One region of the Pseudomonas sp. 37 R 15 genome, then DNA from elsewhere that is predicted to be linked to it. Evidence: predicted binding sites of a transcription regulator. Region 1 holds the regulator's gene; the other holds the start of a gene.
The links. The regulator sigma-54, encoded in region 1, starts transcription at its own class of promoters, with help from an activator protein. The targets are predictions, from matches to a motif close to ANTGGCATNNANNTTGCTNT.
Positions count from the first base shown of each region.

Region 2: the regulator sigma-54 is predicted to act here: its motif matches at 8,321-8,340, upstream of BFQ04_RS27525 (circularly permuted type 2 ATP-grasp protein).

Region 1 is NZ_CVTV01000049.1:68,793-83,725, reverse strand. It holds gene lptA (lipopolysaccharide transport periplasmic protein LptA) at 1-50, shown strand, start outside; gene lptB (LPS export ABC transporter ATP-binding protein) at 50-775, shown strand; gene BFQ04_RS15780 (RNA polymerase factor sigma-54) at 960-2,453, shown strand; gene hpf (ribosome hibernation-promoting factor, HPF/YfiA family) at 2,529-2,834, shown strand; gene ptsN (PTS IIA-like nitrogen regulatory protein PtsN) at 2,844-3,308, shown strand; gene rapZ (RNase adapter RapZ) at 3,311-4,168, shown strand; gene BFQ04_RS15760 (HPr family phosphocarrier protein) at 4,185-4,457, shown strand; gene BFQ04_RS15755 (ZIP family metal transporter) at 4,495-5,388, opposite strand; gene BFQ04_RS15750 (superoxide dismutase) at 5,421-6,032, opposite strand; gene BFQ04_RS15745 (hypothetical protein) at 6,034-6,462, opposite strand; gene BFQ04_RS15740 (class II fumarate hydratase) at 6,490-7,866, opposite strand; gene BFQ04_RS15735 (FagA protein) at 7,859-8,254, opposite strand; gene pmbA (metalloprotease PmbA) at 8,400-9,746, opposite strand; gene yjgA (ribosome biogenesis factor YjgA) at 9,855-10,376, shown strand; gene tldD (metalloprotease TldD) at 10,422-11,864, opposite strand; gene BFQ04_RS15715 (carbon-nitrogen hydrolase family protein) at 11,881-12,729, opposite strand; gene BFQ04_RS15710 (YhdP family protein) at 12,778-14,933, opposite strand, start outside.
Region 2 is NZ_CVTV01000062.1:58,164-73,096, forward strand. It holds gene BFQ04_RS27500 (polyurethane esterase) at 1-1,258, shown strand, start outside; gene BFQ04_RS27505 (YgdI/YgdR family lipoprotein) at 1,390-1,614, opposite strand; gene BFQ04_RS27510 (VRR-NUC domain-containing protein) at 1,803-3,449, shown strand; gene BFQ04_RS27515 (ATP-dependent DNA helicase) at 3,446-5,704, shown strand; gene BFQ04_RS27520 (alpha-E domain-containing protein) at 5,771-6,721, opposite strand; gene BFQ04_RS27525 (circularly permuted type 2 ATP-grasp protein) at 6,724-8,133, opposite strand; gene BFQ04_RS27530 (hypothetical protein) at 8,562-9,107, shown strand; gene BFQ04_RS27535 (hypothetical protein) at 9,193-9,405, shown strand; gene BFQ04_RS30205 (hypothetical protein) at 9,417-9,551, shown strand; gene BFQ04_RS27540 (cation:proton antiporter) at 9,606-10,952, opposite strand; gene BFQ04_RS27545 (Lrp/AsnC family transcriptional regulator) at 11,190-11,630, opposite strand; gene BFQ04_RS27550 (DMT family transporter) at 11,740-12,639, shown strand; gene BFQ04_RS27555 (peptidase U32 family protein) at 12,736-14,715, opposite strand.

The sequences.
Region 1 (14,933 bases):
CGCGCCCACGTATCGACATGGTCATCCAGCCGAAGAAGAAGGCCGAGTAATGGCAACCCTGAAAGCCCAGCATCTGGCCAAGGCCTATAAAAGCCGCCAGGTGGTACGCGATGTGAGCCTGTCTATCGACAGCGGCCAGATCGTCGGCTTGCTCGGCCCCAACGGCGCCGGCAAGACCACCTGCTTCTATATGATCGTCGGGCTGGTCCAGGCGGACCAGGGACGCGTATTGATCGACGACCTGGACGTCAGCCACCAGCCCATGCACGGCCGTGCGCGCGCAGGTATCGGCTATCTTCCGCAGGAGGCGTCGATCTTCCGCAAACTGTCGGTAGCCGACAACATCATGGCGATCCTCGAGACCCGCAAGGAACTCGACCGCGACGGCCGCCGCAAGGAGCTGGAAAGCCTGCTGCAGGAATTCCACATCAACCACATTCGCGACAACCTCGGCATGAGCCTGTCCGGTGGTGAGCGTCGTCGTGTGGAGATCGCCCGCGCCCTGGCCACCGCGCCGAAATTCATCCTGTTGGACGAACCGTTTGCCGGTGTCGATCCGATCTCGGTGGGCGATATCAAGCAGATCATCCATCACCTGAAGGCCAAGGGCATTGGTGTGTTGATCACCGACCACAACGTGCGTGAAACCCTGGATATCTGCGAAACCGCTTACATCGTCAACGATGGGCAACTGATCGCCGAAGGTGATTCCGCGACGATCCTGGCCAACGAACTGGTGAAAGAAGTTTATCTGGGTCACGAGTTCCGCCTGTAGACACGGTGATATCGGGCCATTGGTGAGAGTGCGAGCGAGTCAATGAAAACCTCGGTTTTTTTATTGTTACCGCGCTCTAGGCAAAGGCCCTGATTTCAGGCATATAATTTGCTTATGTTTGGCGCTCGCGCGCCCTGTCGTGGATGGCGCATTGCGCCGGCGAATAAGGTGTTAAGCCCCTGCCATGAAACCATCGCTAGTCCTGAGAATGGGCCAGCAGCTGACGATGACACCGCAGCTGCAACAGGCCATCCGCCTGCTCCAATTGTCGACCCTGGACCTGCAACAGGAAATCCAGGAGGCCCTGGAGTCCAATCCGATGCTCGAACGCCAGGAAGAAGGCGACGACTTCGACAACACAGACCCTTTGGCCGACAACATCGAGCAAAAGCCCAATCCCGACGTACAGGAACCGTCCTATCAGGAAACCGCCCCGACGGTGGACAACCTCGAGGACGGCGAATGGAACGAACGCATTCCCAACGAGCTTCCCGTGGATACCGCCTGGGAAGACGTCTACCAGACCAGCGCCAGCAGCCTGCCCAGCAATGATGATGACGAATGGGACTTCACCACCCGTACGTCCGTCGGCGAGAGCCTGCAGAGTCACCTGCTGTGGCAACTGAACCTGGCGCCGATGTCCGACACCGATCGACTGATCGCCGTCACCCTGATCGATTGCATCAATAACCAGGGTTACCTGGACGAGACGCTGGAAGAAATTCTTGAGGCGTTCGACCCGGAGCTGGATATCGAGCTGGACGAGATCGAAGCCGTCCTGCACCGCATCCAGCAATTCGAGCCCGCCGGGATTGGCGCCCGTACGCTCAGCGAGTGCCTGTTGCTGCAACTGCGCCAACTGCCGGCCAAGACACCCTGGCTCGCTGAAGCCAAGCGCCTGGTCAGCGATTACATCGACCTGCTGGGCAGCCGCGATTACAGCCAGCTGATGCGTCGCATGAAGCTCAAGGAAGACGAACTGCGCCAGGTCATCGAACTGGTCCAGAGCCTCAACCCTCGCCCGGGCTCGCAGATCGAGTCCAGCGAAGCCGAGTATGTCGTGCCTGATGTGATCGTGCGCAAGGACAACGAGCGCTGGCTGGTGGAATTGAACCAGGAGTCGGTGCCACGCCTGCGGGTAAACCCGCAATACGCCGGTTTCGTGCGCCGCGCCGATACCAGCGCCGACAACACCTTCATGCGCAACCAGTTGCAGGAAGCGCGCTGGTTCATCAAGAGCCTGCAAAGCCGCAACGAAACCCTGATGAAAGTCGCCACCCAGATCGTCGAGCACCAGCGCGGCTTTCTGGAATATGGTGACGAAGCCATGAAACCGCTGGTACTGCATGACATCGCCGAGGCGGTCGGCATGCACGAATCGACGATTTCGCGGGTGACCACGCAAAAATTCATGCATACCCCACGGGGTATTTATGAGCTGAAATACTTTTTCTCCAGCCACGTAAGCACCTCCGAAGGCGGCGAATGCTCGTCCACGGCGATCCGCGCGATCATCAAAAAACTGGTTGCCGCGGAAAATCAGAAAAAGCCGTTGAGTGACAGCAAGATCGCTGGTTTACTGGAGGCACAAGGCATTCAGGTCGCCCGTCGAACCGTCGCCAAGTATCGCGAGTCCCTTGGGATCGCGCCTTCCAGCGAGCGTAAGCGTTTGATGTGACGGGCGGGGCACAGCGTTCCAGTGGCGGGTATTCCTACCCGCCGCTTTATGCACTGGCAACGAAGGAGAAGCTGTATGCAAGTCAACATCAGTGGACACCATGTAGAAGTCACCCCTCCAATGCGCGAATACGTCGAACAGAAGCTGAAGAAGCTTGAAGGACATTTCGACAAGATCACCAACGTGCAGGTCATCATGAAGGTCGATAAGCTTCAGCAGAAAATCGAAGCGACCCTGCAGATACCCGGTGGCGAAGTGGTTGCTAATGCCGAGCATGAAGACATGTATGCATCGATCGACTTGCTCACCGACAAGCTTGACCGCCAACTCAAAAAGCATAAGGAAAAGAATCTGCACCTGATGCAAGGTACAGGTCGTTAACCCTCCCCCATGATCCAACTTCAAACTATCCTGACCCCCGGCCGTTCCCTCGTGAACGTGCCGGGCGGCAGCAAGAAGAAAGCCCTCGAACAAATTGCCAACCTGATCAGCAGCCAAGTGCCTGAACTGGAAATGCAAGATGTCTTCGAGGCGTTGATCGCCCGTGAAAAACTCGGCTCGACCGGTTTTGGCAACGGCATCGCCATCCCCCACTGCCGCCTCAAAGGCTGCGAAACACCGGTCAGTGCTTTGCTGCACCTGGATCACCCTATCGATTTCGATGCCATCGACGGCGCCCCGGTCGACCTGCTGTTCGTTCTGCTGGTCCCACAAGCAGCCACCGATGCACACCTGGAACTGCTCCGGCAGATTGCTAGCATGCTCGACCGCAAGGAAGTGCGCGATAAATTGCGCAGCGCCAGCAGTAACGAAGCGCTGTATCAGGTCGTTCTGGATGAGCAAAACGGGCAGTAATCATGCGTTTGATCATCGTCAGCGGCCGTTCCGGCTCGGGTAAGAGCACTGCTCTTAACGTTCTTGAAGACAGCGGCTTCTATTGCATCGACAACCTGCCCGCCGGCTTGCTGCCGGAATTGGCGGAACGCGCCCTGATCCACACCGAACTGGCGCAACCGTTGGTCGCCGTGTCGATCGACGCCCGCAATCTACCCAGCCACCTCTCACGGTTTCCCGAACTGCTCGAGGAGGTGCGCGCCAAACATATTCATTGCGACGTGCTGTACCTGGACGCCGACGAAGAAACCCTGCTCAAGCGGTTCTCCGAAACCCGTCGCCGCCACCCGCTCAGCAGCGCCAACCGTTCCCTGGCCGAAGCCATCGAGGACGAGACCAAACTGCTGGGGCCGATCATCGATCTGGCCGACCTCAAGATCAACACCACCAACCTGAACCTGTACCAACTGCGCGATGCGATCAAGCTGCGATTGCTGAACCAGCCGGAGCCTGGCACGGCGTTTCTGGTCGAGTCGTTTGGCTTCAAGCGCGGCATGCCGGTGGATGCCGACCTGGTGTTCGACGTGCGCTGCCTGCCCAACCCGTATTGGAAACCGGAGTTGCGCGATCAGTCCGGGCTTGACCAGCCCGTGATCGACTACCTGGCGGCACAACCGGATGTGGAAGAGATGTTCCAGGATATCTCCACCTACCTGCTCAAATGGCTGCCGCGCTTTGCTGCAAGCAACCGCGCCTATGTCACCATTGCCATCGGCTGCACCGGCGGCCACCACCGCTCTGTCTACCTGACGGAGCGACTGGGCCAGGTGCTGCAACAAACCCTCAAGAACGTCCAGGTTCGCCACCGCGACCTTAGCTGAAAGGAACACCATAGCGATGCCGGCTCGGGAAATTGAAATCATCAACAAGCTGGGCTTGCATGCCCGCGCATCAGCCAAGTTTGTCGGTGTCGCCGGGCAGTTCCCCTGCCAGATCCGCGCCGGGCGTACCCCTGACTCGATGGTCGACGGCAAGAGCATCATGGCGATGATGATGCTCGCCGCAGGCAAGGGCACTAAAATCCATCTGAAAACCGAGGGTGAACAAGAGCAGGAAGCGATGGACGCGTTAGTCGCGTTGATCAACAACTACTTCGACGAGGGTGAATAACGCCTTCCTCTTGCAGGAGCGAACGGGCTCGCTCCTGCTATCCCAGTGCCGTATCCATCACCATCATCAAGCAAAACCCGATGCACAATCCCAGGCTGGCGAGTTTGTCGTGACCGTTGCGGCGCGACTCAGGGATCACCTCATGGGTCACCACCAGCAGCATCGCACCCGCAGCCAGTGCCAACCCCAAGGGCAACAGCACTTCGGCAAGGCTCACCAACCACGCGCATAACACTGCAAAGACCGGCTCGACCAAACCCGAGGCAGCGCCAATCAGAAACGCCTTGATCCTCGACATCCCCGCCCCAGCCAATACCAGCGCAATCACCAGGCCTTCCGGTACGTCCTGCAGGGCAATGCCCATGGCGAGACTGTCGGCATCCGCCATGCCGCCGCCGGCAGAAACACCCACGGCCATGCCTTCCGGGATGTTGTGGGCAATGATCGCGAACACAAAAAGCCAGATACGCGGCGGGATAACCGGCTTATCCGGCGTGCCCACCAGCACTTCCGGGCTGGCGCCTGAAACCTGGCGGTCCACGAGATACAACCCGAATGCACCGAGCATGATGCCGAAGCTGATCAAACCACCCGCGCCCCAGGGTGTGAGCCCCAGCTTTTCTGCGGCAGCGATACCCGGCACCACCAGCGAAAAGGCGGTCGCCGCCAACATGACCCCCGCGCCAAAACCCAGCAGGGTATCGCTCAACGCCGCCGGCATACGGCGAATCACCAGCACGGGCACCGCGCCCAGCGCAGTACCGAGGGCACAGATCGCCCCGCCCTGCAGCGCTCGCAAGATGCGCGGTTCCAGGTCGAGCCAGGCCAGGCCATGAGCCACCAGTAATGCCGTACCGGCTAACAGAAGCAGGGAGCCAAGCGCATAGCGAAATAATCGCACGCTGCTAATCGCCAGTGTTTCAGTGCCCATGGTCGGCCTTAGGTCGTGTGTTGGAGTGAGTGTCAGGCCAATGCAGCCTGGTAGCGTATGGCAACCTCGGGCCAGTTGATGACGCTATAGAATGCATTGATGTACTCCGGTCGTCGGTTTTGATACAGCAGGTAGTAGGCATGCTCCCAGACGTCCAGGCCGAGAATCGGCGTATTGCCGCTCATCAACGGGCTGTCCTGGTTACCGCTGCTTTCCACCACCAAGGTCTTTTGCGGGGTCACACTCAACCAGGCCCAGCCGCTGCCGAAGCGGGTCAACGCCGCCTTGGTAAACGCTTGCTTGAAGCTGTCGAAGCCCCCCAACTGCTCGTCGATGGCCCGGCCCAGAACACCTTCGGGTTTTCCACCACCTGTAGGCGACATGACCGCCCAGAACAGCGAGTGGTTGGCATGGCCGCCTCCTTGGTTGACCACGGCAGCGCGTAATTTCTCCGGCAAGTTTTCAACGCTGGAAACCAGCTTCTCCACCGGCCAGCCCGCGAACTCAGTGCCCTCGACCGCAGCATTGAGATTATTGATATAAGTCTGGTGGTGCTTGGTGTAGTGAATCTCCATGGTTTGCGCATCGATATGGGGCTCGAGCGCGTCAAAGGCGTAAGGCAACGGCGGCAGGGTGTAGGTCATATCAATGTGCTCCATATTGAGAAGGGGTCGGTTGCGTCGCAGCACTGCCCAGCAAGCGATGGGTGCGCGGGTATTCGCCGTGATCGCTGATGAAATTCAACAGTTCGACATAGGTTTTGCTGCTCTGGCGCAACGCTGCCTCACGCAACGGCGGACTGAGCCGTGGGTCCTGCATGGTCTGCAGCAGCCGCTGGTGAATGGCGCAGAGGTATTCCGCGCTTTCCTCAGGCTGGTTGAGACGCAGGTGCAGGTCGGCCAGGTTGTGATGGGAGATGACGCAAGCCGCCACGGCTTCGTCGGCATCCGCCCAGCGCTCAAACAACACTTGGGCCAGGGCCAGGGCTTGCAGGTAGGCCTCGCGGGCGTCAACCAGCTCGCCTGCCATAAAGCAGCGATTGGCCCGTTCGATCGTGCGTTTCCAGTGCTCCATGGTGAACCTCCAAAGCGGGGTCGATGATCACACGCCGCCAGCCGTGAGCTTTTCCGGGTCCAGCAGGACTTCCAGTTGGCTGCGAGGCAAGTCGGTGTGTTCGAGGGCGACATCGATGACCGGACGGCCCTGCTGATAAGCCTGTTTGGCGATTTCGGCGGCCTTTTGGTAACCAATGATCGGATTGAGGGCGGTGACCAGAATCGGGTTGCGCGACAACGCCTGCTTGAGCTTCGCTTCGTTGACCTTGAAGCTGGCGATGGCCTTGTCCGCCAGCAAACGGCTGGCGTTGGCCAGCAGCTCCAGGCTGCTGAGCAGATTCTGGGCGATGATCGGCAGCATGACGTTCAGTTCGAAGTTGCCCGATTGGCCGGCCACGGTAATCACCGTATCGTTGCCGATGACTTGCGCGGCCACCATGGCCGTGGCCTCGGGAATTACCGGGTTGACCTTGCCCGGCATGATCGAAGAACCCGGTTGCAGCCCTTCCAGCTCGATTTCACCCAGGCCGGCCAACGGACCGGAGTTCATCCAGCGCAGGTCATTGGCGATTTTCATCAGCGACACCGCAGTGGCTTTCAGCTGGCCGGAGACGGCGACGGCGGTATCCTGGGAGCCAATCAACGCAAACAGGTTCTTGCCCGGCGTGAACTTCACCTTGGTCAGGTGGCTCAGGTGCCCGCTGAAGCGTGCGGCAAACTCAGGATGGGCGTTGATGCCGGTGCCCACCGCCGTGCCACCCTGGGCCAACGCCTGCAGTGCCGGCAACAGATCCTGCAAGTGGCCGATATTGGCCTTGAGTTGCTGCGCCCAGCCATTGAGCACCTGGCTCATGCGCACCGGCATGGCATCCATCAAGTGGGTACGCCCGGTCTTGATGAACGGGTGGACCGCTTCGGCTTTTTGCTCGATCACCTGCACCAGGTGCAACAAGGCTGGCAGTGTCTGCTCGTGCAGCACCAGCGCGGCGCTGACATGAATAGTGGTAGGAATGATGTCGTTGCTGCTTTGCCCGCAGTTGACGTGGTCGTTGGGGTTTACCACCTCGCCCAGCAACCGACTGGCCAGGGTTGCAATCACCTCGTTGGCGTTCATGTTGGAACTGGTACCGGAGCCGGTCTGGAAAATATCCACCGGGAAGTGCTGCATGTAGTCGCCTTCCAACAAGCCCTGGGCGGCATCGACAATGGCCTTGCCCTGCCCTTCACTGATTTGCTTGAGGTCGACGTTGGCCCTGGCTGCGGCGGCTTTGGCCAGAATCAGCGCGCGAACGAATGGCGCCGGCATGCGCTGATGGCTGATCGGAAAGTTGTTCACCGCGCGCTGGGTTTGTGCACCGTACAAGGCCTCGGCGGGGACTTGCAGTTCGCCCATGCTGTCGCGTTCGATACGGGTGTTACTCATCATTTGATCCTTGCACCAGGTCGGAGAAAGAGAGGGATGGCAGCAATTGGCAGGTCGCCAATTGCCAGGCAAAGGCCTGCCAGCGTTTGAGCCGGCAGGCGCAGTGGGAGAGTTTTTCCAGATCGCGCAGCGGGCGCCAGGCCTGGTCCAGACACAGGGCACGCCAATGCCACGGCAGCGCGATATCGTTGGCGGTGTCGATGAGCAGGCGAAATGAGGTTTCGGCGATTGTCCACGGGTGAGTCGCGGTGCAACACGCCAGGTAACGCCCCTCATTGAGGTAATGTTCGATCAGGCGAGGTTCATTGGGGTCGAGCCCGCAGCGGATCTGACGACTCATCCACCGCCAACTTTCCAGGTACGGGTCCTCATGCAAGACAGAACTCATGATCCACACTCATCCAGTAATGATATTCATTATTAAATGATATTGAGAATCAAAACAAGAACAGCAGATCGATCCTGTCTCACACCGCCACAAAAAAAGGCGCGCCATCATCACTATGGCGCGCCTTTTGGTGGAACGTCGCAGGTCAGCTGCCGGCGACAGTCATCCGTTCAATCAACACGGAGCCGGTGCGGATATTACTGCGCAGTTCAAGATCGTTACCCACGGCAACGATCTGCTTGAACATATCGCGCATGTTGCCGGCGATGGTCACTTCCTGGACGGCGAACTGAATCTCGCCGTTTTCCACCCAGAATCCCGCCGCGCCGCGGGAATAGTCCCCCGTCACCATGTTCAGGCCGTGGCCCATCAATTCGGTGACCAGCAGGCCGCGCCCCATGCGTCGCAACAGCGCCGCCTGGTCTTCATCGCCGTGGGTCACGAACAGGTTATGAACGCCGCCGGAGTTGGCGGTGCTGGGCAGGCCAAGCTTGCGCCCCGCGTAGGTGCCCAATACATAAGACACCAACTCGCCTTTCTCGACGAACGGCTTGGCGTAAGTGGCCAGGCCATCGCCGTCGAACGAGGCGCTGCCCATGGCGCGCATGAGGTGCGGACGCTCATCGATGGTCAGCCATTCAGGGAACAGCTGCTGACCGATCGCGCCTTCCAGGAAGGACGATTTGCGATAGAGGTTGCCACCGGAAATCGCCCCGAGGAAACTGCTGAACAAACCACCGGCCAGTTCGGCGGAAAACAGCACCGGCACTTCGCAAGTAGGTACCGGGCGCGCGCCCAGACGACTGGCTGCACGCTGCGCGGCGCGCTGGCCGATGCTTACCGGGTCTGCCAGCAACTCACCCTGACGATTCACGTCGTACCAGTAATCACGCTGCATCTGGCCGTTGGCTTCAGCGATCATCACGCAGCTCAGGCTGTGACGGGTGGACGCATAGCCCCCGATAAAACCATGGCTGTTGCCGTAGACACGGCAACCCTGATGGGTACTCAGCGTAGTGCCATCGGCGTTCTTGATGCGAGCGTCGGCGTCGAACGCTGCCGCTTCGCAGGTCAGCGCCTGTTCGATGGCTTGCTCAGGCGTGATGTCCCAGGCGTGAAACAGATCGAAATCCTGCAGATCCTTGGCCATCAGCGCCTTATCGGCCAAGCCTGAGCTTTCATCCTCAGAAGTGTGTTTGGCGATGGCCAAAGCAGCGGCGACGGTCTCGCGAATCGCCTCCGGGCCACTGGCCGACGTACTGGCCGAACCTTTGCGCTGGCCCACGTACAAGGTAATGCCGAACCCCTGGTCGCGGTTGAATTCGACGGTCTCCACTTCCCGCTGACGCACCGACGTCGACAGCCCCTGTTCCAGCGACACCGCTACTTCACAGGCGCTGGCCCCCTGGCGCTTGGCCTCGGCAAGGATCTGCTCGACTTGTTCCTGCAGTGCCGGTAACGCTTGCGGACCGACGCTTTGGGCTGCACTCATGGTTTTCTCCACTCAAATTCTGCTCTCGGTTAAGGCCATCGAGCGACCGGGCCGGACAAGCGGCCCCCGACTGGTTATCATGGCGGCGTTTCTTTGCGGACTGCCACCATGGTTGATTCTTACGACGACTCCCTCGATGGGGAGAAAAGCAAAACCCAGGTCAAACGCGAGCTGCATGCTCTGGTTGACCTTGGCGAGCGCCTTACAACGCTCAAAAAAGACTTGATTGCCAAACTGCCACTGACCGACGAAATGCGCCGGGCCTTGGCCGATGCGCCTAAGCACACCGCGAATATCGCGCGCAAACGGCACATCATGTTCATCGGCAAGCTGATGCGCGATCAGGACACTGACGCCATTCTGGCCTTGCTCGATCAAACCGATGCCTCCACTCGCCAGTACAACGAACGCTTCCATAACCTGGAGCGCTGGCGTGATCGCCTGATCTCGGGCGATGACGCCGTGCTGGAAAAATTCGTATTGGACTATCCGGAAGCGGACCGCCAGCAATTGCGCTCCCTGATCCGTCAGGCCCAACACGAACAGGCGCATAACAAGGCGCCGGCCACCAGCCGTAAAATCTTCAAATACATCCGTGAGCTGGACGAGACTCAACGCGGTCTGCGCTGATCCTCTTCCCCGGGTGGCGACCTTCGCCACCCGAAGCTCTCGCGTTTACGACCCCGTGCCACCCACGGTGATCGCATCGATTTTCAAGGTTGGCTGGCCTACGCCCACCGGCACCGACTGCCCATCCTTCCCGCACGTGCCCACGCCGCTGTCCAGCGACAGGTCGTTACCGACCATCGACACCTTGCTCATGGCCTCCGGCCCATTACCGATCAATGTCGCGCCCTTGACCGGAGCGGTAATCTTGCCGTCTTCGATCAAGTACGCCTCGCTGGTAGAGAACACGAACTTGCCGCTGGTGATATCCACTTGCCCGCCACCGAGGTTGGCGCAGTAGATGCCGCGCTTGACCGAAGCAATGATTTCCGCCGGATCGCTTTCACCACCGAGCATGTAGGTGTTGGTCATGCGTGGCATCGGCAGGTGCGCATAGGATTCGCGGCGACCGTTGCCGGTGCGCGCCACACCCATCAGGCGGGCGTTGAGCTTGTCCTGCATATAGCCCTTGAGCACGCCGTTTTCGATCAGGGTGGTGCACTCCGTTGGCGTCCCTTCGTCATCCACACTCAACGAACCACGCCGACCGGCCAAGGTGCCGTCATCGACAATGGTGCACAGCTTGGATGCGACCATCTCGCCCATGCGCCCGCTGTAGGCGGAACTGCCCTTGCGGTTGAAGTCGCCTTCCAGCCCATGGCCCACCGCTTCATGCAACAACACACCGGACCAACCCGAGCCCAGCACCACCGGCAAGGTACCGGCCGGCGCCGGAATCGCTTCCAGGTTGACCAGTGCCTGGCGCAACGCTTCACGGGCATAGCCCATGGCGCGGTCTTCGGCGAGGAAATAACGGTAGTCGGTACGCCCGCCGCCGCCATGGCCACCGCGTTCGCGGCGACCGTTCTGCTCGACGATCACACTCACGTTGAAACGCACCAGTGGCCGCACATCGGCCGCCAGCCCGCCGTCGGTGGAGGCGACAAGGATGCGTTCCCACACACCGGCCATGCTCACGGTGACCTGCTGGATACGCGGGTCCAGGGCACGAGTAGCCGCGTCAACACGCTTGAGCAGCTCGACCTTCTCCGCGCGGCTGATCACTTCCAACGGATTATCCGGCGCGTACAGCTGAGCCACGTCCTGGGTACTGAACGCCTGCACCGTGCCGTTCTGGCCCGCGCGGGAAATCGAGCGCGCCGCACGCGCCGCCAGGCCCAGGGCCTCCAGGGTAATGGCGTTGCTGTAGGCAAAACCGGTTTTCTCGCCCGATTGCGCGCGCACGCCTACGCCTTGGTCAAGGTTGAAACTGCCTTCCTTGACGATGCCGTCTTCCAGCGCCCAGGACTCGGAAATCTGCCCCTGGAAATACAGGTCGGCCGCGTCGATCCCGGGCCCGGCCAGATCGCCCAGCACGGTTTGCAGATTTTCGATGGTCACGCCACCGGGTGCCAGGAGATGTTCACTGACTGAGGACAACAACTCGCTCATAGGTTTGGCCTTAAATTCATCGTTCTGAAGCAGGTCGCTGCGCGCCCTGCGAGAAAAAGCGCCGATGGTTGACCACCGGCATGCGCGCCCGTATCGACGCCTGTTCACTGCTGTCGCGTTCGGCCACCAGCACCGCTTCGCCTTGATCCTGCCGGGCCAGCACGCGCCCCCAGGGGTCGATAATCGCCGCGTGCCCATGGGTTTCCCGTGGCCCCGGGTGCACACCGCCCTGGGCGGCCGCCAGCAGGTAACACTGGGTTTCGATGGCCCGAGCGCGAATCAGCACATCCCAATGCGCAGCCCCGGTCACCGCTGTAAACGCCGAGGGCGCACTGATCAACTCAGCCCCCGCCGCACGCAGCTCGCTGTACAACTCGGGGAAGCGCAGGTCGTAACACACCGTCAGCCCCAAGCGCCCCACGGGCGTATCTGCCACGACCACATTGCTTCCGAAAGCATAGTCGTCGGATTCGCGATAGCGACCTCGGGCGTCCGCTACATCCACATCGAACAAGTGCAGCTTGTCGTAACGAGCGACGATTTCACCTCGGTCGTCGATCAGCAGCGAGCAGGCGTTGGGCTTGGCGTCCGGTTGATCCCTGGGTGGCAACGGTATTGTGCCCGCCACTATCCATAAGGTGAGGTCGCGAGCGGTCTGTTTCAACCAGGGCAGGATCGGGCCTTCACCCAGTGCCTCGGCGCGACCGATATCGGCCATGTCACGGCGGCCCATGGCGGCGAAGTTCTCCGGCAGCACCGCAAGCCTGGCGCCATCCGCCGCCGCGCGTTCCAGCAGGCGGCGTGCCTGGGCTAGGTTGGCCAGCACGTCACTCTGGCTGACCATTTGAGTTACCGCAAAGGACATGGGCCGACACTCCGTAAAGGGCATGCGGCCATGCTACTCCACAGCCTCTCAGTTTGGCTTTTCAAATGGCTTGTCGAAGGTGATTTTCGGGTCTTTCCATGGGCCTTGCACGGTGTACTGCACGCTGGCGAAGCGCGATACCCGGTCGCCGATCAACTTGTCGATCAGGAACAACGCACCGCCAATGGCCGGCGCGCCGACGATCAATGCGGCGATGGGCAGGTTGTTGGTGACCGGCAGGGTCACCAGCAACTTGGCATCGACGCGATCCGCCACCAGGTCCAGGGTGCCATTGAGCTCCAGGTTGGTAGACGGCCCGGTCATGGTGATGGGCTCACGGGTCACGAACACACCATCACTGGCCGCCAGCAAGCCCTTGACCCGGTCATAGCTCAAGCCCTTGCCGAGCAAGTCGGAGAAGTCCAGGCGCAAACGGCGGCCAATGGAATTGAAGTTAAGCAGGCCGAACACCCGCAGCGCCTGGGCGCCACCCTCCACTTCCACGAACTGGCCTTTGCGGAACGCCGCGTCCAGGCTACCGGAGAACCGCTTGGGCCCGACCCAGGCCGGCGAACCCGGCCAGCGACCATCCACGTCCAGATGAAAGTCCTCGCTGGTCACCGTGGGCGCAAACCCCCAACCTTTGAGCACGTCGGCAATGTTCTTGCCGTCCAGTCGCCCTTTGTACCAACTGCTGCTGGCCCCCGGCGCGCCTTCCCACCCACCGGCCCCGTTGAGTTGCATGCCTTTGAGGCCCAGGTTCAGGTTGTTGAAGGCCAGGCCCTTGGCGGTCGGCCGGATTTTCAGCGACCACGCGCCCACCAGGTCCGGGCCCTGGAACAGTTGGTCGATGGCGATATCCAGCGCGGGAATATCCTTGGGGTCGACATCGGCCAACGGGTCCGGCGCGTTCTCGTCAGCCTGCACAGTAGGGTCCACGGCAGGCAGCTTCACGTACTGCAGGTTGACGGCAATGGGCGCGCCCTTGGCATCCGGCAGATTCACCGTGCCCTTGGCTTGCTGGCTGTCGAACTGCAGGCCCCAGGCCACGGGCTTGCGATCCAGCTGCAGTTTGACCTGGTCGAACCGGGTACCGAAACCGGTCAGCTTGCCCACCTTGAAGTCGGCGCCACTGAGCAGTTGCTTGGCACTGCCGCCCGGATCGTTACCCGCGTAACGGTTCGCGAGTTTTTTCCACGGGTCGATATCCAGCTCGGAGAGCACCCCGCGAACACGCAGCCCCTTGGCGCCGGGCAATACCGCATCGCCATTGCCGAGAAACAATTCGCCGCGGCCATCATTGAAGTTATCCGGCGGCGCCGCGAAGGTGAAATTCGCCAGCTCTGCGTAATCAAACCAGTACCGCCGCTCAGCACCCTGCAAGGTCATGCGGAACGTACTGTCACGGCCCTGGCTCGCCGGCATGCCGAACGGCGCCGGCAAATCCACCGCAACGCCCTTGAGATTGGAGTCGACCATCAACTGACTGTCCGCGCCGTCCAGGATGACTTGCAACTGGTACGGGATATCGCCGGTCACAGGCAGCGGCTGGCTGATGTTCAACCAGTCCGTGAGCCGTTTGACCGTGACCTGCCCCTTGGCGGTGACGCGGGTGCTGACAGCGCCGGGCTTGCCTTCGGCAAAAATCTGCGCGGTGATCGGACGGTCAAACGCCTGCGCCGAAATATTCTGGCCACTCAAGCCTTTGGCGCTGTCGAAACGGAAGTCGCCCTTGAGCTGGGTCAGGTCCAGGGTGGGCTCCGCCAGTTGCAGGCGCGCCTTGTCGGTCTTGAAGTCGACCACGATTTTGGGTTCGGTGCCCTTGGCCAGGGGCACATCCAGGTCCAGGCTGCCTTGCAGGTTGCCCTCGCCCTTCCAGCCCGCGAAGGTGGTGGCGGTGCCGATAGGGGCTTCCTGAAGGATTTTCAGACCATCGCCCAAACCACCGGAGAATCCGCCGGTGAGCAGCAGGTGGCTGTCCTGGCCGGCCGGCGCGTGTGGGATATTGACGTAGACGTCCTTGACCTGGGTATCGAGCAACTGCCCCTTGCTGGCCAGGATGCGCACGCCGCTCTCCTCGACAAACACCTCACCCTTGACCTTGCTCACATGGGGCCAGCCCGGCTGGAACGCCAGCTCGGCATCGTGCACCTTGAAGAACAGGCTGATATTGCGTGAAGCCGGCAGCGCGTTGTGGCTCAGCG
Region 2 (14,933 bases), on a different contig from region 1:
CTTGATCGGCGGCACCGATGCCCAGGGGGTGATTGGCGGGATCCCCTGGAACCCCGATTCGGAAAAAGCCGCCCTCGACGCTGTGCATGCGGCCGGCTGGACGCCGATCAGCGCGGGCGCCCTGGGTTACACCGGCAAGGTGGACGCGCGGGGCACATTCTTTGGCGAAAAACCCGGCTACGCCTCGGCCCAGGTCGAAGTGCTGGGCAAATACGATGATGCCGGCACGCTGCAGGAAATCGGCATCGGTTTTCGCGGCACCTCGGGGCCGCGGGAGAACCTGATCAGTGACGCCATCGGTGATGTGATCAGCGACCTGCTCGCCGCGTTCGGTCCCAAGGACTACGCGAAAAACTACGCCGGCGAAGCCTTCGGCGGCTTGCTCAACAACGTCGCCGAGTTTGCCGGTGCCCACGGCCTGAGCGGCCAGGATGTGCTGGTCAGCGGTCACAGCCTCGGTGGGCTGGCGGTCAACAGCATGGCCGACTTGAGCGACAGTAAATGGGCGGGTTTCTACAAGGACGCCAACTACGTGGCCTACGCCTCGCCAACCCAGAGTGGCGGTGACAAGGTGCTGAACGTGGGCTACGAGAATGACCCGGTGTTCCGCGCGCTGGATGGCGCATCGTTCAACCCGTCGTCGCTGGGCGTGCACGACAAACCCCATGAGTCCACCACCGACAACATCGTCAGCTTCAACGACCACTACGCGTCATCGCTGTGGAACGTGCTGCCGTTTTCCATCCTCAACCTGCCGACCTGGGTGTCGCACTTGCCCACCGGCTACGGCGATGGCATGACGCGCATTCTCGACTCCGGCTTCTATGAGCAGATGGCCCGCGACTCCACGGTGATCGTCGCCAACCTGTCCGACCCCGCGCGGGCCACCACCTGGGTGCAAGACCTCAACCGTAATGCCGAAGCGCACAAGGGCAATACGTTCATCATCGGCAGTCACGGCGACGACCTGATCCAGGGCGGCAAGGGCGCGGACTTTATCGAGGGCGGCAAAGGCAATGACACGATCCGCGACAGCAGCGGGCATAACACCTTCCTGTTCAGCGGGCACTTTGGCAATGATCGTGTGCTGGGCTACCAGGCAACGGACAAACTGGTCTTCACGGACGTGCAGGGCAGCACGGATTATCGCGATCATACCAAGCTGGTAGGCGGGGACACCGTGATCAGCTTCGGCGCCGACTCGGTGACACTGGTGGGGGTGAGCAGTGTGTCGGGGGAGGGGATAATGATCGGCTGAGTGGGAACACCGTCAAAACTGTGGCAGGGGGCTTGCCCCCGATTGCGGTGTATCAGCCTGCTTATATGTAGCTGACCTGGCGCTATCGGGGGCAAGCCCCCTCCCACATGTGATCGGCGTTGACGCCAGGTTTATTGTTCCTTGCGCACCGTTGCCACGTCATCGGCCTTGATACGAATACGCTTGCCGGCGATGTCGGTGAATTCATAGAAACCGTCGGCGGTCTTGGCGTTGGGTGTGTCCTTGGTCAGATACTGTGTGCCGTTTTGCAACGTGACCACCGTTTGCGTGGAGCAACCGGCCAATACCAGAAAAGTGAGTGCAACCAGCGGCAGACCCAAATTCTTCATGTTCATTACCCTTACCTTTAACCCTGAAAAGTCCCGCAGCGTCTGGCTACGGGGCATAAATGTTACGCGATCAGCTCCCTCATCTGATCGCTTTTTTTCAAAAAGTTGCAGGCGCCATTTATCTATTACTGATTGCAACAAAGCGTTTGCAGCGTCATTCTGTATGCATAACCAGTAGTTGATCGCTTTGTGCCATGGCCAACCCCCTCGAAGACCCCTTGTATTACCTGCACAACTTCCGCCAAGTGCTTGCGTGGTTGGAGCAGCGCTATGCCGATCTGCTCGACCCGGACGAATTGCAGTTCATTCAGCAATTCGACAGGTTGCCGCAGGCGTCGCAAGCGTTATTGGTGCGCATGGTCATGCGCAAGGGCGTGCATTTTCGTGGAGGCAAGCTCAATTACCTGGAAATCGGCTGCCCGCATGCGGCCATGCAGCCATTGCTGGCGCTCGGTTGGGTCGAGGACCACTGCCTGTTGGGCTTTGAAGAACTGTTCGGTTTGCTGCAAAAAAGCGAGCTGCTCGCGGCCTTCAAGCCCTGGATCGAGCAACCCAAGGGCCGCAAAACCGACTGGCTGGAGCCATTGGCTGCGCAGTTCAATGAGAGCCGCAGCTTCGCCCTTTGGTGCCCCGACCTGCAGGATGTGCTCTACAGCCTGACAGTGATGCAGTTGTGCGACCGCCTGCGCCTGATGTTTTTCGGCAACCTGTACCAGGACTGGTCGGAGTTCGTGCTGGCGGACCTGGGTATCTACACCTATGAGAAGGTTGCGTTCTGCGCCGAGTCCCGAGGGTTGCGCAGCCGCGCCGACGTGGAGGGCTTTTTGTTCCTGCACCAGTGCCAGCAGGCTTTTGATGCGGGCCAGGCGCTGGAAACGGTGTTGGCGCACATCGCCACGCTGCACACCGACAACCCCTGGCTGGAAAAACGCCGCGCCAAATTGCTTTTCCAGATCGGCCAATACTGCGAGCGCAGCGCTGAGTTGAGCGTGGCCGAGCAGATCTATCGTGGCTGCGCCTATCCCGGCGCGCGTGCGCGGTTGATCCGCGTGCTGGAGCGCCAGGAGGCCTATGCACAAGCCCTGGCATTGGCCGTGGCGGCGCAACAGGCGCCGCAAAGCGCTGCCGAGCAGCAACACCTGCTGCGCGTAGTGCCGCGTCTGCGGCGCAAGCTGGGTGAGCCCAAGGTGCCCAAGGCCAAGCCGCGAGCCGTCACGCGCCTGGACCTGGCACTGACACCGCCGCAACCGCTGATGTCGGTGGAATATTGCGTGCAGGCCCACCTGAGCGAGCCGGGCGCGCCGGTGCATTACGTGGAAAACGGCCTGATCAATTCGCTGTTCGGCCTGCTGTGCTGGGACGTGATCTTCGCGCCGCTGCCCGGCGCGTTTTTCCACCCGTTCCAGCGCGGGCCTGCCGACCTGCACAGTGAGGACTTTCATCAGCGCCGAACCGAGTTGTTCAGCACCTGCTTTGAGCAACTGCGGGACGAGCGCTACAAGATCACCATTCGCCAACGCTACGTGGACAAGTGGGGCATTCAATCGCCCTTTGTATTCTGGAACCTGCTCAGCGAAGAGCTGCTGGAGCAAGCCCTGACCTGCCTGCCAGCCGAACACCTGCGTTACTGGTTCGAGCGGCTGCTGCTGGATATCCGCGCCAACCGCACCGGGATGCCTGACTTGATCCAGTTCTGGCCGGCGCAGAAAACCTACCGCATGATCGAGGTCAAGGGCCCTGGCGACCGCCTGCAGGACAATCAACTGCGCTGGCTGGAGTTCTGCGGCGAGTACCAGATGCCGGTCACGGTCTGCTATGTGCGCTGGGCAGAGCCCGCTTGAGCTATAGCGTCGCGGTGCGGGCGTTGTGCGAGTTCACGGCCAAGGTCGGTGACCTGGACTTGCGCTTTACTCCCTCGCCCAGTGCCCAGGAAGGCATCGTCGGCCATCGCACGGTGGCGTCGCGGCGCAGCGCGCATTACCAGAACGAAGTCGCGCTTGAGGGTGAGTACGAGCAACTCAAGGTGCGGGGCAGGGCGGACGGCTATGACCCGGACAGCAACCGCCTCGAAGAGGTAAAAACCTATCGCGGCGACCTTAAGGCCCAGCCCGCCAACCATCGGCAATTGCATTGGGCCCAGGTCAAGGTCTATGGCTGGTTGATGTGCCAGAAGCTGGGGCTCGATGAGATCGAGCTGGCGCTGGTGTATTTCGATATCGTCGGCGAGGGCGAGACCCTGCTCAAACAGCGCTTTGCCGCGCCCGACCTGGAGCGCTTCTTCAACCAGCAATGTGCGCTGTTCCTGGACTGGGCCCACCAGCAGATGCAACACCGTGAAGCGCGCAACCGCGACGCGCAAGGCCTGGCGTTTCCCCATGCGCAGTTTCGCAGCGGCCAGCGTTCGCTGGCCGAATCGGTCTACAAGGCGGTGAGTACCGGCCGTTGCCTGATGGCCCAGGCGCCGACCGGCATCGGCAAGACCGTCGGCACCCTGTTTCCGATGCTCAAGGCCCTGGCACCGCAGCAGTTGGACAAGGTGTTTTTCCTGACCGCCAAGACCCCGGGCCGCAAGCTGGCGCTGGATGCCGCCCAAGTGCTGTACGACAGCAGCCCCGAACTGTCCCTGCGGGTGCTGGAACTGGTGGCCCGGGACAAGGCCTGCGAGCACCTGGACAAAGCCTGCCACGGCGACTCGTGTCCGCTGGCCAAGGGCTTTTACGATCGCTTGCCCGCCGCCCGCCAGGCGGCAGCCAGGGTTCGTCTGCTCGATCAGCGTCACCTGCGGGAGGTCGCGCTGGCCCATGACGTCTGCCCCTATTACCTGAGCCAGGAAATGGCGCGCTGGACCGACGTGGTGGTTGCCGACTACAACTACTATTTCGACTTCGGCGCCATGCTCTTCGGGCTTGCGCAGCTCAATCAGTGGCGCGTCGCCGTGCTGGTCGACGAGGCGCATAACCTGGTCGAGCGCGCGCGTTCGATGTACAGCGCCAGCCTCGACCAGTACAGCCTCAAGACGCTGCGCGACAGCGCCCCCGAGCCGCTGAAAAAGCCCTTGCAGCGCTTGAACCGTGAGTGGAATGCGCTGCACAAGGACCAGCTTGCGCCGTATCAGGCGTACGCGGCCAAACCCGACAAGCTGCTCCAGGCCCTGAGCCTGTGTGCCAGCGCCATGGGCGACTATTTCAACGACCACCCCGAAGCCCTCAGCGGCGACTTGCAGGCCTTTTACTTTGAGGCGCTGCAATTTAACAAGGTGGCCGAGCTGTTCAATGAACACTTCATCTTCGATATCAGCAAGCGCGCCTTCAGCGCCAAGCGCAGCAGCTCGACCCTGTGCCTGCGCAACGTGGTGCCGGCCGAGTTCATCCGGCCCAGGTTGACGGCTGCGCGCAGTAGCGTGCTGTTCTCCGCGACCCTCAGCCCCCGCCACTACTACGCGGACTTGCTCGGGCTGCCGACGGACACCGCCTGGGTCGACGTCGAATCGCCGTTCAAGGCCGAGCAATTGAAAGTGAGCATTGTCGAGCGCATCTCCACGCGGTTCGTGCACCGCCAGGCGTCGCTGGAACCCATTGTGGAATTGATCGCCCGGCAATTCGCCACGCAGCCGGGCAACTACCTGGCATTTTTCTCCAGCTTCGATTACCTGCAACAAGTCGCTCAGCTGCTGGCCGAGCGGCACCCGCAGATTGCTCTGTGGCTGCAGTCGCGGGGTATGGCCGAGGCTGAACGCCAGGCCTTTCTGGACCAGTTCACCCCGCACAGCCAGGGCGTGGGTTTTGCGGTACTGGGCGGCGCCTTTGGCGAAGGCATCGACTTGCCCGGCGCGCGCCTGATCGGCGCGTTTATCGCCACCCTGGGCCTGCCGCAGCTCAATCCGGTGAATGAACAGATGAAAGCGCGCATGGGCGCAATCTTCGGCGCGGGCTATGACTACACCTATCTGTATCCCGGTATCCAGAAAGTGGTGCAGGCGGCGGGGAGGGTGATCCGCAGTCAACACGACCGGGGCGTGGTGATGTTGATCGATGATCGCTTTGGTGAGGCGCGGGTGAGGCAATTATTGCCGCGTTGGTGGGCACCAACGACCTGAGGGATACACAGCCATTCAAATGTGGGAGGGGGCTTGCCCCCTCCCACATTGGCACTGTGTTGGGGCTTAGACCACTTCCAGGTAGGAGCTTTGTATCGCCCGCGCCAGTTCGCGCACGGTGTCGATGAAGTCGGTCAGCCGGGTGTGCAGCCCATCTTCCAGAATCTCATCGATGCCGGTGTACCGCAGGCGTGCCTCGAACTCGGCCGCCAGGCGCTGCGCCGTGCGGCCGTAACTGCCGGGCAGGACGGCGAGGATGTGGCTCAGTTCCTCGATGCACGCATGCAGCGAGCGCGGCACGTCGCTGCGCAACAGCAGCAGCTCGGACACCGAACGGGCGTTCAGGGCATTCGGGTACAGCTCGGTGTAGGCTTCGAACGAAGACAGCGCCCGCAGCAGGGCACTCCACTGGTAATAGCCGCGTGCCGACAAGTCGCTGACTTCTTCGGACTCTTCACCAAACATCTCATAACGCGCATCCAGCAGGCGCAGGGTGTTGTCCGCACGTTCGACAAAGGTGCCCAGGCGAATGAATCGATAGGCGTCATTGCGCATGATGGTGCCGGAGGTTGCGCCGCGAAACAGGTGCGAGCGTTGCTTGACCCAGTCACAGAAATGGCTGATGCCATGCCGCGCCAGGCCGCCGGCGGCGATGCTGCGCATTTCCAGCCAGGTGGCGTTGAGGTTTTCCCACATGTCGGCGGTGATGCGTCCGCGCACTGCATGGGCATTGCCCCTGGCAGCGCGCAGGCAGTTGTAGATACTGGCCGGGTTTTCTTCATCCAGGGCGAAGAAGTGCAGCATGCGTTCGGCGTCCAGTTGCTGATGGCGCTCAAGGTAGCTGTCCAGGGTGCCGCTGCAGAGCAACGACATCGCCAGTTCATCGAGCCCATCGCTGCGCCCGGCCTGGGGCATCAACGACAGCGAATAACTGACTTCCAGCATGCGCGCCAGGTTCTCGGCGCGCTCAAGATAGCGGGACATCCAATACAGATCTGCGGCGGTTCTACTCAACATACTCAGCCCTCCACCACCCAGGTGTCTTTGGTTCCGCCGCCTTGCGACGAGTTGACGATCAGTGAGCCTTCCTTGAGCGCTACACGGGTCAGGCCGCCGGGCACCAGGCGGGTTTCCTTGCCCGAAAGCACGAACGGGCGCAGGTCGATATGCCGCGGCGCGATGCCGTTTTCGACGAAGGTCGGGCAGGTGGACAGGCTCAGGGTCGGCTGGGCGATATAGGCATGGGGACGCGCCTTGATGCGCTGGCGGAAGTCCTCGATCTCGGCAGCGCTGGAAGCCGGGCCCACCAGCATGCCGTAGCCGCCCGAGCCCTGGGTTTCCTTGACCACCAGGTGTGCAAGGTTGGCCAGCACGTGGGACAGTTCATCCGGCTTGCGGCACTGGAAGGTCGGTACGTTTTGCAGAATGGGTTCTTCATCCAGGTAAAAGCGGATCATTGCCGGTACATAGGGGTAGATCGACTTGTCGTCGGCCACGCCGGTGCCGATGGCGTTGGCCAGTACCACGTTGCCCGCGCAATAGGCGGCAACCAGGCCGGGCACGCCGAGCATCGAGTCGGGGTTGAACGCCTGCGGGTCGAGGAAGGCGTCATCGATGCGCCGGTAGATGACGTCCACCGCCTTGGGGCCGTCGGTGGTGCGCATGAATACCTTGAGCTCGTGCACGAACAGGTCGGCGCCTTCCACCAGCTCCACGCCCATTTCCCGGGCCAGGAAGGCATGCTCGAAGAAGGCACTGTTGAAGCGCCCGGGGGTGAGGACCACCACGTTGGGGTTGTCCAGGCGGCTGGCGCTTTTCAGGGTCTTGAGCAGCAGGTTGGGGTAGTGGTCCACCGGCGCGATGCGCTGCCTGGCGAACACTTCCGGGAACAGGCGCATCATCATCTTGCGGTCTTCGAGCATGTAGCTGACGCCGCTGGGGGTGCGCAGGTTGTCTTCGAGTACGTAGTAGGTGCCGTCGCCGTCACGCACCAGGTCGACGCCGGAGATGTGCGAGTAAATGTCGCGGTGCAGGTCCAGGCCAACCATTGCCTTTTGATAGCCCTCATTGCCCAGCACCTGGTCTGCCGGGATGATCCCGGCCTTGATGATGCGCTGGTCGTGGTAGATATCGGCGAGAAACATGTTCAACGCGGTGACCCGCTGGATACAGCCGCGCTCGATCACGCTCCATTCGCTGGCGGGAATGCTGCGCGGGATGATGTCGAAGGGGATCAGGCGCTCGGTGTCCTGCTCGTCGCCGTACAGGGTGAAGGTGATCCCGGCGCGGTGGAACAACAAATCCGCTTCACGGCGACGCTGGGCCAACAGTTCCGGCGGCGTATTGGCCAGCCAGCGGGAGAAATCCTGATAATGCGCACGGCAGGCGCCGTCTGCGTCATTCATTTCATCGAAGAAAGATCGAGCCATTCCAGTACCTTGTCAGTGCCCAGCCTTGCTTGGTTGGCAGCTTGCTTGGGTGGCACTGCCGCTAAAAAACGCTTTTCTTATGAGCCTGTGGCTAAGGGTGCCAACAGGCCTGGTCCTTACTTTCTTATGGAGTCGGCTCTGGGTCGGGGGGTAACGAATGCTCCTGTTTACCGGCGGATGAATGGATTAAGCAAGGCGTGTGCCGTAACGGCCGTCAATACCGGTAAATCCTCTGTAGGAGCGAGCTTGCTCGCGAAGAACTCAAGAGCAATGGGTTTAACCAGATTGGCGCGTCATCGTTGACGATCTTCGCGAGCAAGCTCGCTCCTACGGGGGGCGCAGGGTGCTCTGATTTGGTGCGCGACGAACTTGAACTTCACCCTGGCCCGCCTCTTCTAATGAGCCTTGAAACCGTATGGAGCGCCATCGTGCCCAGAATCATTTCGCCCAACACCCCGGAAGCGGCGTTGACCGACCACAGCGAGCACAACGCCAAGATCTTCGGTTCGCCCAAGGACCGTCTCGACTTCTATCGTCGCGAGATCCAGTACGAAACCAGTATCCTGGCCAACCGCACCGACGCCTACCTCACCGCCCAGTCATTCCTGGTGATTGCCTTCGTCTCCGGAATGGGCAACCTGAACCCGGAGTGGGGCAAGTTGTTCACCCTGGTGGTGCCGGTGATTCTCGCCGCCCTGGGTATTCTCAGCTCACTCAACGCCTGGCCCGGCATCCGCGCGGCCTACGAGATCATCGATCACTGGCACTACAAGCAGAGCGAGCTGCTGCGCAGTGAGCCGGTGATGGGCATGGCCTACGATGAATCGCCGTTGTTTTCCGAAATGGAGTCAACCCACAAGGGCTATCGCAAGTCACTGCTGTTTTCCATGCGGGCGCCGTGGTTGTTCATGGTGTTCTGGCTGGTGTTGGGCATCTATGCTTTTTACATCCAGGTCGACAACCCACTGCGATGAGCAATTGGACGGAACTTCCCCCGTTAACCCAGCGCCTTAGCTGTACGGGGTACAGATTCCCCACAAGCCTGCAATGAGGTGCGCCATGACCACAGATAACGATCCCCAGACCACTAACCGCAACGACCCGGCGATCGACGCTGGCAAGCCGGGCCCCGGCACTGCTGCCGATGCGCCCAAGGACCCGACGCCGGCAAGCGACCCGGGTGCCGAAGAAAACGACTACAGTCCAGACTTCAAGTCTGAGCCTGAGCACAAGCCTGAAACCGACGCCGATATCGATACCCAAGGCGGTTAGAGGAGAGAGTCATGTCAAAAGAAGTGGACGAAGAACTCAACGATCCGGGCAATGAAGACCCGGGCTCATTGATGGACGATGCCGAGGTGCCGCTCAACGATCTGGATGACGCGGCGGACCTCGGCAACACAGAAAATCAGGACTGATCCGGCGACGGGCCCGGGGGAATGCAGTGTTAATCCCCTGGCGCGGCCCAGGATTCAATTTTTTTGCGCGGCGCGCCGTTCGTACCACACCAGCATGGGCTGGGTGCTCAAGCCATGCACCATCACGCTCAACGCAATCACTGACAGGGTGAGGTTCACCGCCACGGCGCTGCTGGTGCCGATCAGCCCGTGGTTGAGGGCATAGAACAGATAGTAGATGCTGCCGATTCCGCGAATGCCGAACCAACTGACCAAACTGCGTTGGCGACGGTCCATCAGCCTGCCCCAAGGCATGGCGAACACGCTAAGCGGGCGAATCACGCAAAACAGTAACGCGGCCAGCCCCAGCGCGCGCCAGTCCCAATGGCTGACCAGCACGATACCCAGCACCGTCACCAGGAACACCTCCATGGAGCGCTCCACCAGGCTGCCGAAGGCGAGCATATCGCCCATCATTACGCCGGCCGCGATCTGCGTGTCCTGCAATTGGCTGACATCACCATGCAGGGCTTGTTCAGGCTCGATCTCCAGGTGGCCCACCACCGGCTGCGCCAGATGCTCGGCGGGTGTCTGGGCGTAACCGGTGGATTTGAACTCGGCCTGGCGCAGCCCCAGGCCCGCCGCGAACACCGACAGGAAGCCATAGCCGCCGATGGCTTCGGCGCTCACATAGGCCAGGGCGATCAGCGCCAGCGTGAGGTAGTCATTGGGTGACAAGGTGCTGTCGGCATTGATCAGGCGCATGCGCAAGGTCACACGACCGATGCCACGCCCCATCCAGTAACCCGTCAACAGCCCGGCCGGCACCGCCCATACCAGGTTTTTCAGCACCCAGCCGCCGAGCCAGTCGCCATCGAAACCGCCATGCTGCATGAACAGCAGGCCGAAGATCACAAAGGGAAAGGCGGTGCCGTCGTTCAGACCGGCTTCCCCGGACAGGCCGAACCGCAGCGGGTCGTAGTCCTGGGCGTTGTTGACCTGAACCAGGCCGGCCAGTACCGGGTCGGTGGGCGCCAGCATCGCGCCCACCAACAGCGACGCCCCCCACGACAACTGGAACAGGTAATGCAGCGCCAGGCAGGTGCCGAGGATGGTCAGCAGCATCACCGGCCCGGCCATGCCAAAAGCGATACGCCAGGTACGATGCCTGAGCGGCAGGCGCAGTTTCAGACCGCTGACGAACAGCGAAAACAGCACCGCGACTTCCGTCAGGTGCTCCATCCAGCGAGCGGAACCCTTGACGTCCAGGTGCAACAGGTCCACGCCCAACGGGCCAATGGCGATGCCCAACAGCAGGCACACCGCCGAGGTGGTCACCGGCATCCAGCGCAGGTAGGAAGAGGTGAGGGCGAGGGTGAGCAGCACTGCGCCCAATACGGCCAGCCATAGAATAAATGTCATCGAACGAGTACCGGGGCCGTGGTTTGTGCAGGTTTTGAGGGCGGCTGCAGGGCGCAGGTTCAATGTGATTGCATTCAGTTGCCGCGCACGCCATCGAGGCTTAAATCGACGGCTGTAGCGCAACTATGTGGGAGGGGGCTTGCCCTCGATAGCAGTGTGTCAGTCTCCGAGATGCTGACTGACCCTGCGCTATCGGGGGCAAGCCCCCTCCCACAGGTTTGTGCGGTGTACTGTCAGTCATTCGGTCAACGGCGGCAAACGCCGCTTCACCGGAGTTTTCTTGACAATTGCTGTGTTGGTCTCGGCGTAGGCGTTGAGCCGGTCGAGCAGCGTGTCCAGATGATCCATGGTGCGCACATGCAGGCGGGCGATGAAGCAGTCTTCACCGGTGACCTTGTCGCACTCGGTGAATTCGGGAATCGCCTGGATCTGTCGTTCCACTTCCTGCAACTTGCCGGGCAGGGGACGGATACGCACGATGGCTTGCAGCAGGTAGCCGAAGTGCCTGGGGTCGATATCGACGGTGTAGTGGGTCAGCACACCGCGTTCCTCCAGGCGGCGCAAGCGTTCGCCGACACTCGGCGAAGACAGCCCGGTGATGCCGGCCAGGGCCTTGAGGGACAGGCGCGAGTCATCCATCAAGGCGGCGATGAGTTGCTGGTCGATGGTGTCAATCATGGAATCTGCCTAATTAATAAAGGTCATTCGTGGCTGCGGCCTTTTTTAGTCGCTGGAGCGGCTGCGTGCCAGATTGCCATAATTGAGCCTCACTTGAGGAGCATCAATTATGGATACCGCTATCCGTCGCGGAATGTGGGAAATGATCGCCGCCATGCTGATCTCCGGCACCATTGGCTGGTTTGTGCTGGTGTCCGGCGTGTCGGTGATCGAGGTGGTGTTCTGGCGCTGCGTGATCGGCGCGCTGGCGCTGTTGCTGGTGTGCGCCTTGCTCGGTTACCTGAGGCTGGACCTGCTCAGTTGGGCCAGGTTCGGGCTGGCGGTACTCAGTGGCGTGGCCATTGTCGGCAACTGGCTGCTGCTGTTCGAATCCTACTCGCGCGCTTCCATCGCCATCAGTACGGCGGTGTATAACGTGCAACCGTTCATCTTGGTGATGCTGGCGGCGGTGTTTCTCGGTGAGCCGATCACCCTGCGCAAAATGACGTGGCTGAGCGTGGCGTTCCTGGGCATGCTGGCCATTGTCACGGCCCATGGTGAGCAGCCGGGCGGCGGCGACTATCTGGCAGGCATCGCACTGGCCCTGGGCGCGGCTTTTCTGTATGCGGTTGCCGCGCTGATCATCAAGCGGCTCAAGGCGGTGCCGCCGCATTTGATGGCGTTGATCCAGGTGAGCACCGGTGCCGTGTTGCTCGCGCCGCTGGTGCCCTGGGATCGTTTGCCCGCATCGACCGATGCCTGGGCGGCGCTCGCGACCCTGGGCCTGGTGCACACGGGTTTGATGTATGTGTTGTTGTACGGGGCGATACAGAAGCTACCGACCGCCATGACCGGCGCGTTGTCGTTCATCTACCCGATTGCGGCGATTTTCGTCGACTGGATCGCGTTCGGCCATCGCCTGGGATGGCTCCAATGGCTGGGTGTGGCGGCGATTCTGTTGGCGGCGGCGGGGTTGCAGCGGGGCTGGTGGTGGCCGCGTAACCTCGTTAGGAGCGAGGGGAACGCCTAGTTCTTGCTCGCGAAGAACGTTAACGATAACGCAGCGCATCGGGTCGACACGCGGCGTCCTTACGTTTTTCGCGAGCAAGCTCGCTTCTGCAGAGGGTCAGTGCGTGCCCTGAAAGATGACGTTTTCCGGGTTGAAATGCTCGACGGCGCTGCCCGGCTGCGGCAATCCGAGGATATGCCCCTTGATCTTGCCGACCACATGCATCTCGCACGGTTTGCAGTCGAACTTCAGCGTCAGTACCTCGTCGCCATGGATCAACTGCATCGGCGCCACTTTGGTCTTCACGCCCGTGACGCCCTTGGCCTGTTTGGGGCACAGGTTGAACGAGAACCGCAGGCAGTGCTTGGTGATCATCACCGGTACTTCGCCGGTTTCTTCGTGGGCTTCGAAGGCTGCATCGATCAGCTTCACCCCGTGACGGTGGTAGAAGTCGCGGGCCTTCTGGTTGTAGACGTTGGCCAGGAACGACAAGTGCGCGTCCGGGTACACCGGCGGCGGCGAGGTCTCGGCCTTGCGCCCGCCACGCGGGTGCAAGGCCACGCGAGCGGCGGTCAGTGCCTCGATCACTTCACGGCGCAACGCCTTGAGCTGCGAGTTGGGGATGAAGAATGCCTGCGGCGCATCCAGCTCGATCCGGGTGGCGTGGTACTCGGTGGTGCCGAGCTGGCCCAGCAGGTCGCGCAGCGTGTCCAGGGCCTGTTCCGGCTTGTTGGCCACGCCGAACGGGCCGGGCAGGGTGACGCTGGCGCTGATGCCTTCTTCGCTGGTGGCGGTGACGTCCAACTGCGCTTCACGCAGGCGCGCCACCCATGACAGGCCTATACGGCGCTCGGCCGAGGTCTTGAGCAGCGCCTGTTGCCAGTTGTGGTCCAGGTTGCGGTTCAACGGGTGATTGGGGCGCAACTGATGCAGGCCGGCCGGCATTTCGTTGGGTTCGACGCGGTAGCGATAGCGCTTCTCGCCGTCTTCCTCGAATTCGCCCTTGGGTTCGGCGATGTTGGCGCGGAAACCTACCACTTCACGCTTGACCAACACATTGAGACCGTCGCCGTTGGACAGCGGCTCATGGGTGATGACCTGCAAGTCGCGCTTGCCGGCCTTTTCCACCACGCCCACCGGCAGGCCGGTGAAGGTCGGGGTATCGAAGGCACCGATGTCGATCTTGCGGTCGCTGACAAAGTAGTCGGTACTGCCACGGTGGAAGGTTTTTTCCGGGTCGGGCAGGAAGAAATGCGCGGTACGCCCGCTGGAGGCGCGAGCCAGGTCCGGGCGGTCTTCGAGGATCTCGTCAAGGCGCTGGCGGTAGTAGGCCGTGATGTTCTTCACGTAGCCCATGTCCTTGTAGCGGCCTTCGATCTTGAACGAACGCACGCCGGCTTCGACCAGCGCGCGCAGGTTGGCGCTCTGGTTGTTGTCCTTCATCGACAGCAGGTGTTTTTCAAAGGCGACCACGCGGCCCTGATCATCTTTCAAGGTATACGGCAGGCGGCACGCCTGGGAGCAGTCGCCACGGTTGGCGCTGCGGCCGTTCTGCGCGTGGGAGATATTGCACTGCCCGGAGAACGCCACGCACAAGGCGCCATGAATGAAGAACTCGATAGCCGCATCGGTCTCATCGGCAATGGCGCGGATCTCTTGCAGGTTCAGCTCGCGGGCCAGTACCAGTTGGGAGAAACCGGCCTGGTCGAGAAACTTTGCCCGGCCCAGGGTGCGGATATCGGTCTGGGTACTGGCGTGCAGTTCGATGGGTGGAATATCCAGCTCCATCACGCCCAGGTCTTGCACGATCAGCGCATCCACACCAGCGTCATAGAGCTGGTGGATCAGCTTGCGAGCCGGCTCCAGCTCGTTGTCATGCAAGATGGTGTTGATGGTGGTGAACACGCGGGCGTGGTAACGACGGGCGAATTCCACCAGTTGAGCGATATCGCTCACCTCGTTACAGGCGTTGTGAAGGGCGCCGAAGCTTGGCCCGCCGATATAAATGGCGTCGGCGCCATGCAGGATAGCCTCGCGCGCGATGGCCACATCGCGGGCAGGGCTGAGCAATTCCAGGTGATGCTTGGGCAAGGACATAGTTTTTTTAGTCAGGCTTGTCACGGTCGAGGCGCGCATTGTAGCTGTGAAATGCCGGACCGGCATCTACCACTGGGGTGTGAGCGCAGCGTGTGACCAATGTGGGAGGGGGCTGCTCCCAGTGGCGGCCTCCCAGCCGACAGCTACTCACTGACACGCCTCGGTTCAATGTGGGAGGGGGCTTGCCCCCGATGGCGGCCTCCGGGCCGACCAGGATG